3 regions of the Burkholderia sp. Bp8998 genome follow, and region 2 is predicted to be linked to each of the others. Evidence: riboswitches for the same ligand, from Rfam matches in the RefSeq annotation. Region 2 holds a riboswitch; each other region holds the start of a gene.
The links. Region 2 has a riboswitch for cobalamin ahead of DIE06_RS10480 (HoxN/HupN/NixA family nickel/cobalt transporter). Riboswitches for the same ligand answer to the same signal wherever they lie in the genome.

Region 1: another riboswitch for cobalamin. It lies ahead of DIE06_RS21130 (iron ABC transporter permease); the one in region 2 lies ahead of DIE06_RS10480 (HoxN/HupN/NixA family nickel/cobalt transporter).
Region 3: another riboswitch for cobalamin. It lies ahead of DIE06_RS04500 (TonB-dependent receptor domain-containing protein); the one in region 2 lies ahead of DIE06_RS10480 (HoxN/HupN/NixA family nickel/cobalt transporter).

The regions. Positions count from the first base shown of each region.
Region 1 covers NZ_QTQF01000021.1:61,772-65,180, reverse strand. The annotation lists gene DIE06_RS21150 (EVE domain-containing protein) at 1-84, opposite strand, end outside; RNA gene ssrS (6S RNA) at 194-375, opposite strand; gene DIE06_RS21140 (cell division protein ZapA) at 456-770, opposite strand; gene DIE06_RS21135 (ATPase) at 767-1,117, opposite strand; cobalamin riboswitch at 1,261-1,514, shown strand; gene DIE06_RS21130 (iron ABC transporter permease) at 1,944-2,942, shown strand; gene DIE06_RS21125 (ABC transporter ATP-binding protein) at 2,939-3,409, shown strand, end outside.
Region 2 covers NZ_QTQF01000007.1:122,705-126,113, reverse strand. The annotation lists gene DIE06_RS10490 (cobalamin biosynthesis protein) at 25-402, opposite strand; gene cobA (uroporphyrinogen-III C-methyltransferase) at 399-1,208, opposite strand; cobalamin riboswitch at 1,318-1,553, opposite strand; cobalamin riboswitch at 1,678-1,941, shown strand; gene DIE06_RS10480 (HoxN/HupN/NixA family nickel/cobalt transporter) at 2,125-3,183, shown strand; gene cobW (cobalamin biosynthesis protein CobW) at 3,209-3,409, shown strand, end outside.
Region 3 covers NZ_QTQF01000002.1:369,606-373,014, reverse strand. The annotation lists gene DIE06_RS04500 (TonB-dependent receptor domain-containing protein) at 1-1,856, opposite strand, end outside; cobalamin riboswitch at 2,184-2,377, opposite strand; gene DIE06_RS04495 (AraC family transcriptional regulator) at 2,486-3,409, opposite strand, start outside.

The DNA.
Region 1 (3,409 bases), on a different contig from region 2:
CCAGGGCAGCGAGTGCTGCGGCGCGTGCGCGAGATCGTCGATGCTTGCTTCGTCCGGTTCGGACTTCATCAGCCAGTATTGCATGGATCGTGATCGACGCAGAAAGGGCATGAGGATCTGTTTGCATGCGCGTTCCGCATGCAAACAGACCCTGGAAAAGGAAACGGCATCGGGACTTCCCGATGCCGTTGAATAGGCCCCCGCCTTGGCCGCTAGGCCGGCATCCTGAACCTGGGGTTCAGAATTGGTCGCAGTTAGCAGCACTTCGGGTACATCAGACAGAGTGACGCGCGCGCCCGTGCTACAAATTTCCGCAACCGTGCACATGGCATTGGTTCAAGGAATATATGACCTTGGCGAACCAGGCAGGGAAGCTGACTGAACTGTGTTTCGTTGCGCCAATTTGACCACCGTTGATCGCCGAGATCAAGGGGAATCGACGCATCGATCAAACGTTACTGCGTCTCGTGCTGTGCGAGCACCGCGCCGAGCTGTTCGTTCATCTGGTGCATTGTACGACGGATTTCCTCCGCCGGAAATGCTTCACCGTGCCGCACGCTCGTTTGCAGCCGCAGCAATTCGGATGCGAGCGACAGCGCCGCCATTACCGCGATGCGATCGGTGCCGCGCACCGAGCTGTTCGCGCGGATCTTCGACATTTCGGCGTCGACGCGCGCGACGGCCTCGAGCAGCGCCGCTTCGGTTTCGGCCGAACAGGCGAGCCGATAGGGCTGACCGAGAATCGAGACTTCGATCTGCTTGGTGCTCATGCATGTTCTCCGTGGCTGGCCGCATCGTCGCTATCCGTGCGCGCCTGCGCATCCAGCAGGTCGAGCTGGTTGTCGGCTTGCTCCGCACTCTTCGTGCGCGGCAGCTTTTCGAGAATCGCGTTCAGTTTGACCTGGGCGTCGTCGATCTTTGCCGACAGCGTGTCGCGCTCGGCCGCGAGCGCATTGCGTTCGTCGCGCAGTTGCGCGAGTTCCGCACGGACCGTGTCCGCTTCCGCGCGCATTTGCGCGACCTGCTCCTCGAGCGCGAGCCGTTCCGAGTGATAGCGCTTGTTCAGCGAGATCAGACGGCCAATATTTTGAGATAAAGTTTCGAGTTCGTTGAGCATTTGCTGCGTCCTCTAAAGACCCAGCATTTTAGCGCGGAATAACGCGCATTCCGACATCTGTAACGTTTCCAGTCGTAACACCCCGGCTTCTTGCCGTGAATACGCGGGTCCAGTCGCTTTCTTGACGCTCGCGTGGCCCGCTCCTAAACTGGCGCCGCCTCGGTGCTCGCGCGTGTGTCGCGCGGTTAAACGGGAAGCAGGGCGCGCGCTCCGCCCGGAGATCGCCAACCTGCGCTGCCCCCGCAACGGTAAGCGGCCGCGTCGCATGACGCAGGCCGGCTCGGGCGCGTTTCGCGTACAGGTCGCACGCGGGCGCGGGCCACTGCGCACGACATGCGCGGGAAGGCGAGCCGGTACGCCGCCAGCCCGGATACCGGCCGAGGCGAGGAGCCTGTACGGCTTCATGACGCGTGGCCTGCGGGGAAGCGGGGCGCGCAGTGCTTCACGGGACTTGTTCGATGCTGACCCCAATCGTCCGCGCGGTGTTCGGCACACGCCGTGGCGTACCGCTTGCCGTCCTCGCGCAGACTGCGGCGGACGCCGATTCGTCCGGATCGGCGCCCACGCTCGCCGTCACGATGCCGATCGACCCGATGCGGCGCCTTCCACTATATTGCGCAGAACGCCGGCCGCACGGAGGGTGTGGCGCGATGGATCGCGGCCGCCACATGCCGGTATGGCCGGCGTACGGCGCAACGACACGTTCGACAAGGATAACGAGCTTGCATATGCCCATAACACGCCGGAGCGCGACACCTGTGCCGCGCTCGGCCGGCAACGACGGTCAGCGGAAGCGTCGCGCGTCATGCGCGATGCCGTGCGTCGCATGAGCGCCGCGCGTGCCATCGCGATCTGGACCGTGCTCGCGGCCGTGGTCGCGTTGCTGTTCGTCGCGTCGCTGTCGATCGGCAGCGTGCCGATGTCGCCGTGGCAGGCGCTCGCGTCGCTCGTGCCGCACGGCGGCGACGCGCTGTTCGCCGACATCGTGCGCACGCTGCGGCTGCCGCGTGCACTCGCGGGCTTCGCGTGCGGCGCGCTGCTCGCGCTGGCCGGTGCGCTGCTGCAGGTGCTGTTGCGCAATCCGCTCGCGGAGCCGTACGTGCTCGGCGTGTCCGGCGGCGCGGCCGGCATCGCGCTCGTCGCGATGATCGCGGGCGCCGCATGGTGGCTCGTCGATGCGGCCGCGTTCGCCGGCGCGCTCGTGTCGGTCGCGCTCGTGCTCGGGCTGGCTCGCCGCGAGCTGTGGCGCGGCGACTCACGCGATGCATCGCCGCGGCTGCTGCTCACGGGCGTCGTGATCGCGGCCGGGTGGGGCGCGCTCGTCACGCTGCTGCTGTCGCTCGCGCCCGATGCACGGCTGCGCGGCATCATCTTCTGGCTGACGGGCGACCTGAACGGCGTGACGGCGCCGTGGTTCGCATGGGGCGCGCTGCTGCTGGCCGCATGCGTCGCGCTGCCGGCCGCGCCGCAGCTCAACGTGCTGCTGCGTGGCGACGCGACCGCGCTCGCGCTCGGCGTGCCGGTCGCGCGGCTGCGCATGCGGATCTATCTCGTCGCGTCGCTGGCCGCCGCGGCCGCGGTGACGACGGCCGGCACGATCGGTTTCGTCGGCCTCGTCGTGCCGCACGCGCTGCGGCTCGCATTCGGCAACGACCAGCGCATGCTGCTGCCCGCCGCGATGCTCGCGGGCGGCGGCGGCGTGATGGCGGCCGACCTGCTCGCGCGCACCGCGATCGCGCCTGCGCAATTGCCGGTCGGCGTGATGACCGCGTTGATCGGCGTGCCGGTGTTCCTGTGGATGTTGCTGAGGAGACCGATGCGATGACGCATGCCGCTCTGCACTCCGCCGGCGACATGACCTGCGCGGTGGTCGACCTTACGCTGAAGGCTGGCGAACGGACGCTGCTCGATCGCTTCACGCAGGTGTTCCGGCCCGGCGAGATCTGGTGCGTCGCGGGACCGAACGGCGCAGGCAAGACGACGCTGCTCGCGACGCTCGCGGGCCTGCAGCGGCCGGCCGGCGGCGAGGTCGAGATCGACGGCCGGCCGCTCGCCGCGTGGCCGCCCGAACGGCTCGCACGGCGCCGCGCACTGATGCCGCAACAATTGCACGACGCGTTCAGTGCGACGGTATTCGACACGGTGCTGCTCAACCGCTTTCCGTATCTCGGCGGCTGGGGCTGGGAGCGCGATGGAGACCGCGCGGCCGCGCGTGACGCGCTCGCGACGTTCGGGCTGAGCGCGCTCGCGTCGCGCGACGTGCTGTCGCTGTCGGGCGGCGAGCGGCAGCGC
Region 2 (3,409 bases):
CCTGTCGAAAGCGAAACAAAGGGTTCAGAGCGGGCCGGCGAGCGCGACCGTCACGCCGTCCCGGATGGATTTGGGGCCGAGCAGCCGGCCATTGGGCGCCGCGAGCCGCGCGCACGGCTCGGCCACGCCCGCGACGCCGAAACGCGCGAGGGCGGCAGCCGACGGGCCGCTCAATGCCGGTTCGGGACACTGCGCGAGCTGCGCTGCGTCGAACGCAACCAGCGGCCAGCCGCGGCGCGCGCACAGCGTGCGCAGCGGCCGGGCATGCGCCTTGTCGGCGAGCGTCGCGACGACGGCCGGCTCGGCGCCCGGGTAGTGCGCCAGCGCCGCGCGGATCGCGGCATCGAGTTGCGCGGCCGTCACGCCGGCGCGGAAACCGACGCCGAGCGCGACGCGCATCATGCGCGGCCGCCGAGCGCCGCGCGCACCGCCGGATCGTCGGCGAGTGCCGCGACGCGGCCGATCACGACGATCGCGGGCGAACCGATACCGGTCGCGCCCACGCGTTCGACGACCGTGTCGAGCGTCGCGAGCACGTGCCGCTGCGCATCGCGCGTCGCGTTCTCGATCGCCGCGCACGGCGTGTCGCCGGGCACGCCGCCGTCACGCAGCGCGGCCACGATCGCGTCGAGCCGGCGTATGCCCATGTAGATCACGATCGTCATCCGCGTCGCGGCGAGCGCGCGCCAGTCGGGTTCGTCGGCGCCCGCGCCGTGGCCCGTGACGAAGATCACGCCCTGCGCGTCGCCGCGATGCGTGACCGGAATGCCGAGCGCGGCCGGGGCCGCGATCCCGGCCGTGATGCCGTTCACGACCTCGACCGGGAAACCCGCCGCACCGAGCGCGAGCAACTCCTCGCCGCCGCGGCCGAACACGAACGGATCGCCGCCCTTGAGCCGTGCGACGCTGCGGCCCGCGCGCAGGTGCGCGAGCATCGCGGCGACGATCGTTTGCTGCGGCGTCGACGCATGGCCGCCGCGCTTGCCGACATGCTCGATACGCGCGTCGGCGCGCGCATGGCGCAATACGTCGGGGTTCACGAGATCGTCGACGAGCAGCACGTCGGCCGCGGCGATCGCGCGCACGGCCTTCAGCGTCAGCAGATCGGCGTCGCCGGGGCCGGCGCCGACGAGCCAGGCGCGGCTCATCGGACGCGGCACGGCGCACACCGTGTCGTAGCGGTGGAAAGGGGACAGCGAGCGGCACATCGGCGGCCGGCGGACAGGCAAGGCATGACGGATCGGGCAAAGCCCGCGCGAGCGCGGGCGGAAAGCGCACCCCATCCGTCCCCCGCGGATCGGGCGTTCGGCGAGCAGCGGGCTCGCCCCTTGCGTCGGCCGGTATCCGGGCTGGCCGCTTGCCAGGCCGCAGCCTTCCCGCCCGCTGAAGGGCAGTGGCATCGCGGGCGGCCTGGGCGCGTGCGGGGGAACCGCGGCGCGCGGGCGGCGTACCGTTGCGGGGACAGCACAGGCCGGGCGGACCTCCGCCTCCTGTTTCCCGTTTAACTGCGTGCGCGGAATACGCATGCGAGCACCGAACGCGGCGCATACGATAGCACAGCGGTCGGCCCGCGCGAACCCGCCGTGCGGGCGCCGCGAGCGGCCCCCGCACGGTGCGCGGCCACGCCGAACGCGCCGCGGCGGCCCGTTCCGCCTTGACGCTCCCCGCACCGCCGCCTACACTCGCACGCGTTTCGGTGCTCGCGCGCGCTCCTCCGGCGCGCGCAGTTAAACGGGAAACAGGGAGCCTGCCTGCGCCGCAGTCGAGCCAACCTGTGCTGCCCCCGCAACGGTAAGCGAACGCGTCGCGCCCAGCGCGATGCAGCGCCGCTTCGCCGCATGCCTGCCGCATGCGGACGACCGCCACTGGATGCCGCGCATCCGGGAAGGCGAAGCGGCGTGTTCGTCAGCCCGGATACCGGCCGAAACGTTGGGGTTCAGCGCCGCGGGGAGGCGGCGCATCGTCCACGGCCGCCGTTCGCCGGACGCCCGAGCGTTGCCCGCTTCCTCCGCCGATCCGTCAACCGCTGCGCGCGGGCCGGGGCGAGGAACGGCCGGCGCCGCGCGCCGGGCCGACGACGGCCGTGTTGGCATTCATCATGTCGACCGTTCGCAAAGGAGCATCATGCTCGACTCGTTCTTCCGTCTGTTCAACGACAGCCCGTCCGGGCTGCGCGGCAAAATCATCGCGATCTATTCTTTGCTCGTCGCGTTCAACGCCGGCGCGTGGATCTGGGCATTCGTCGCGTTTCGCGACCAGCCCGTGCTGCTGGGTACCGCGCTGCTCGCCTACGTGTTCGGGCTGCGCCATGCGGTCGACGCCGACCATATCGCCGCGATCGACAATGTCACGCGCAAGCTGATGCAGGAGGGCCGTAGCCCGCTCGGCGCGGGCCTGTTCTTCTCGCTCGGCCACTCGACGGTGGTGATCGTGATGTCCGTGGCGGTCGCGCTGACCGCGGCATCGCTCGCGCGCTTCGAGAGCATGAAGACCTGGGGCGGCGTGATCAGCACGAGCGTGTCGGCATTCTTCCTGCTGGTGCTCGCAGCCGCCAACCTGCTGATCCTGATCTCCGTCTACCGGACGTTTCGCGCGGCCCGCCGCGGCGAGCCGATCGTCGACGCCGACCTCGACATGCTGATGAACCAGCGCGGCGTGCTGGCCCGCCTGTTCCGGCCTCTGTTCCGCCTCGTGTCGCGCAGCTGGCACCTGTATCCGGTCGGCTTCCTGTTCGGCTTCGGCTTCGATACCGCGACCGAAATCGCGCTGTTCGGCATCTCGGCCACGCAAGTGCAGGGCGGCCTGTCGTTCTGGTCGGTGATGGTGTTGCCGGTGCTGTTCACCGCCGGCATGACGCTCGTCGACACGACCGACGGCATCCTGATGATGGGCGCGTACCGCTGGGCATACGTGCGGCCGATCCGCAAGATCTACTACAACATGACGATCACGTTCGTGTCGGTGCTGGTTGCCGCGCTGATCGGCGGCATCGAGGTGCTCGCGCTGCTCGCGGATAAACTCTCGCTGCAGGGCCCGGTGTGGAATTTCTCGACGATGGTCGCCTCGCATTTCGGGATGCTCGGCTACGTCGTGATCGGCCTGTTCCTCGCGTGCTGGATCGTATCGGCCGCGATCTACCGCATCAAACGCTACGACGAGATCGACGTGACGCTCTCGGCCTGACTCCCTTTTCGACACAGGACCCACCATGACCCTACGCAAGCTTCCCGTCACGATCGTCACGGGCTTTCTCGGCAGCGGCAAGACCACGCTGATGCGCCACATCCTGCAGCACGCCGGAGGCCGCCGCATCGCGGTGATCGTCAACGAATTCGGCGAACTCGGCATCGACGGCGAAATCCTCAAGGGCTGCGGGATCGGCTGCGAGGATGCGGAGGGCGCACCGGGC
Region 3 (3,409 bases), on a different contig from region 2:
CGGTCGAACAGGTTCGACAGCGTCGCCGACACCGTCAGGTGCGCATTGATCTTGTACGACGCGCGCAGGTTCACGGTCAGGTAGGACGGCAGATACGTGGCGTTGGCCGGATCGTCGAACGTCGTGCCGCCGTAGCTCAGCGTCGCCCCCGTGCTCAGCGCGTGCAGGTGCAGCTCGTCCCACGTGTGGTCGACGTTCACGCTGACGGTCTGGCGCGGCCGGCGGTTGAGCCAGCTGTCGTTGGTCTCGTCCTGCGGATTCAGGATCCCGATCGCGACGCTGACCGGCGTCGAGCGGCCGATCGTGCCCTTGTACGACAGGTCGATGCCGCGGATATGCGCGCGGCCGATGTTCATCGGCGAGAACGTCGCGGGGTTGTACGCGATCAGGTTGTTGACGCGCGTGTCGTAGAGCGCGGCGCTGAACGTGCCGTACGCGGTGTTCGCGTCGAGCGCGGCCTCGACCGAATCGCTGCGTTCCGGATTCAGATTCGGGTTGCCGTAACCGGGGTAGTACAGGTCGTTGAACGACGGCAGGCGGAACGCATTGCCGTACGACACGCGCGCCGTATAGACCGGCGTAATGGCCCACGACAGCGCGGCGTTGCCGGTGTTCACGGCCTTCCCGGCGATGATCTCGTGGCGGCCGGCGACGAACATCGTCACGCTTCCGAGCGTGGCCGACTGATGCAGCGAGAACGCGGAATCGTTGCGCGTCGGCACGCCGTCCGGCACGTCGACCGGCAGGAACGCCTGTTCGCGCGTGAAGTCGTACGCGATCTTCGTCTCGCCCGACAGCGGCAGGCCGAACAGATGGAAGCCGTGCGCCTGATGGGTCAGCGACGTCGACGAACTGATGCGCTGCGAGTTGATCTGGTCGGTCGGGAGGGTCGGGTCGCTCGCATACAGGAACTGGCGGTCGTTCGCATAACCGAACGACTGGTCGAATTGCGTGTCGGGCGAGATGTCGAGATGGAACGCGATGCCGGTCGTCAGCTGATGATCGAGCTCGCGGTTCGCAAAGCCGGCGTTGTCGAAGGACAGGTCGGAGCGGTGGTACAGCGCGAACGTCGAGATCGACCAGTTGTCGCGCGCATAGCCGAGGCGCGCATCGAGATCCTGCGCGTGATACGGATTGCGGCCGTCCTCGTGGTACGGCAACACGGGCCGCGTCGCGTCGATGCCGGCCGTGTTGTAGTCGTGCAGGCCGAGCGTGTAGGTGAGGCCGCCGAGCGTGGCCAGCGGCCCCGTCGACGGCACGGTGCCCGACGTGCGCAACTGCGTGTCGAAGGTCTTGTTCGAGCCGCCACCGAATGACACGGTGGTCTGGTTCGGCTGGCCCGCGGCGCGGCGCGTGAACAGTTGCACGACGCCGCCCATCGCGTTCGCGCCGAACGACGCGGCGGCCGGCCCCGAGATCACCTCGACGCGCTCGAACGCTTCGGTCGGCAGGTCGGCCCACGGCGCGATGCCGGTGGTCGGCGAGCCGATCCGGACGCCGTCGATGAACACCGCGACCTGGCTGGCCGACGAGCCGCGGATGCTGACGGACGCGGACGAGCCTGGGCCGCCGTTCTGCGAGACGGTCACGCCCGGCAGCGTCGCGAGCGCCTGCGTGATGCTCGGGTCGCTCGGCGACAGCCGGTCGAGGTCGGCGCGCGTGAGCACCTGCGTCGTCGCATAACGCTGGTCGAACGACTCGGGCAGGTGCCGCGTGTCGGTCACGCTGATCGTCGGCAGGTCGGCGCCTTCGGCGGGTTGGGGCGGCTGCGCGAGCGCCGTGTCGCCGGCGGCGTGGGCGATCGGGGAGAGCAGCGCGGTGGCGGCGGACGTGGCGAGAAGATGGCGAAGATTCATGAGGCGGCGAGCGTGATCGTGTTGCGGGTACGGCGAGCGTAAGCCGGTGGCGGTGCATACCGCCGGGTTATTGGTGGTCTATCGCGAGACCGGACAGCGTGGGCGGTGGTCGCGCGTGTCGTCATCGCATGTGCCAGACGACAGGGCGCGGCACACGTGTACGGACACGCCGCGCGGACGGGCGGCGCAACGGCGCGACACTTCCGGCGTGGAAGCGGAGGCGGAAAGACGGGACATCTGAAGGGTCCTGAGGTCGGGTCGTCCATGCAACGGGGCGACCGCCAAAGGCGGTGCTGGCGCATCGGGACACCCCGCCCGGTGCGGCTGCCTGGACCTCGGGTCGATGGCAGGTCTCCTGGCTTGCGGGTCGCTATTCGCACCGGCCTTCCCGGTTTCCCAGTGGCGTGGGGTGGTGCGAATTCGCCGCTCACAGTTGCGGGGGCAGCCGCAGATTCGAGGCACTGCCTCTCCTGCGTTCCCTTTTGATCCCGTCTCCGGGAACCATCAGCGCGCAAGCGTAATGGCGAGCGCTCCGGCGCGTCAATTATCGAGGTGTGCAGGGATGCGAAAAAACGTCAGTGTTCGCCGAATGCTTTCCAAAACCTTTCTTCCGAGGCAGTCGAACCGCTTTACGTCTGATGAAACGGGGCATTGGCAGCACTGCACTCGCGCCGGAACCGGCTCGGCGCGATACCCGTCCATCGCACGAACGCCCGCCGAAACGCTTCCTCGCCGCCGAACCCGAGATGCGTGGCGATCCGCGCGACCGGCCAGTCCGACTCGCGCAGGCAGCGCCGCGCGGCGTCGGCCAGGCACTGTTCGCGCAACGCGTGATAGCCGCTGCCTTCGGCGGCCAGCCGCCGCCGCAACGTCGCCTCGCTGACGCCGAGCCACGCCGCCAGCTCCGCGAGCGCGGGCAGCGCCTGCTCGCGCGCGAGTGCCGCGTCGAGAAAGCCGCGCACCTGCTGCGTCCATGACATGACGGCCGGCGCGGCATCGATCAGACGAAACGGGAAATCCACGAGGAACGCGGCGAGTTCGCCCGGCTGCCGGATCACGCGGGCATCGAGCCGCGCCGCGTCGAACGCGAAGCCGTAGGTCTTGCGGCCGACGTCGACCGGCGCGTTGAACAGCCCGAGCAGCGGCATCGCGTCGTCGCGACGCGGATGGCCGAGCCAGACTGCGTCCGGCCGCAGCGGTTGCCCGATCAGCCAGCCGAACAGCTGCAGATAGCAGAACAGCCCCGTCAGGTCGACAAGGCATGCGGCCGGGCTGCGCGTGCGGCGCAGCGAATCCATCCGGAACGTCGCACGGCCGTCGCGCACCGCGAGCGACAGCACGCCGGCGCGCGGCGTGAGCATCTCGCAGAACTCGGCGGCGCAGCGGATCGCGTCGGCGAGCGTCGCGCAACTGAGCAGGCAGCGGCACATCAGGTCGACTTCCTGCTTGCGCATCGGCGGATGGCCGTCGCCGCGCGCGACCTGCGCTTCGAGCCGCTCGATCGCGTCGCGGTACAGCGCGACGAAGCCGCCGGGTGTCGTCGGCGGGGCAGC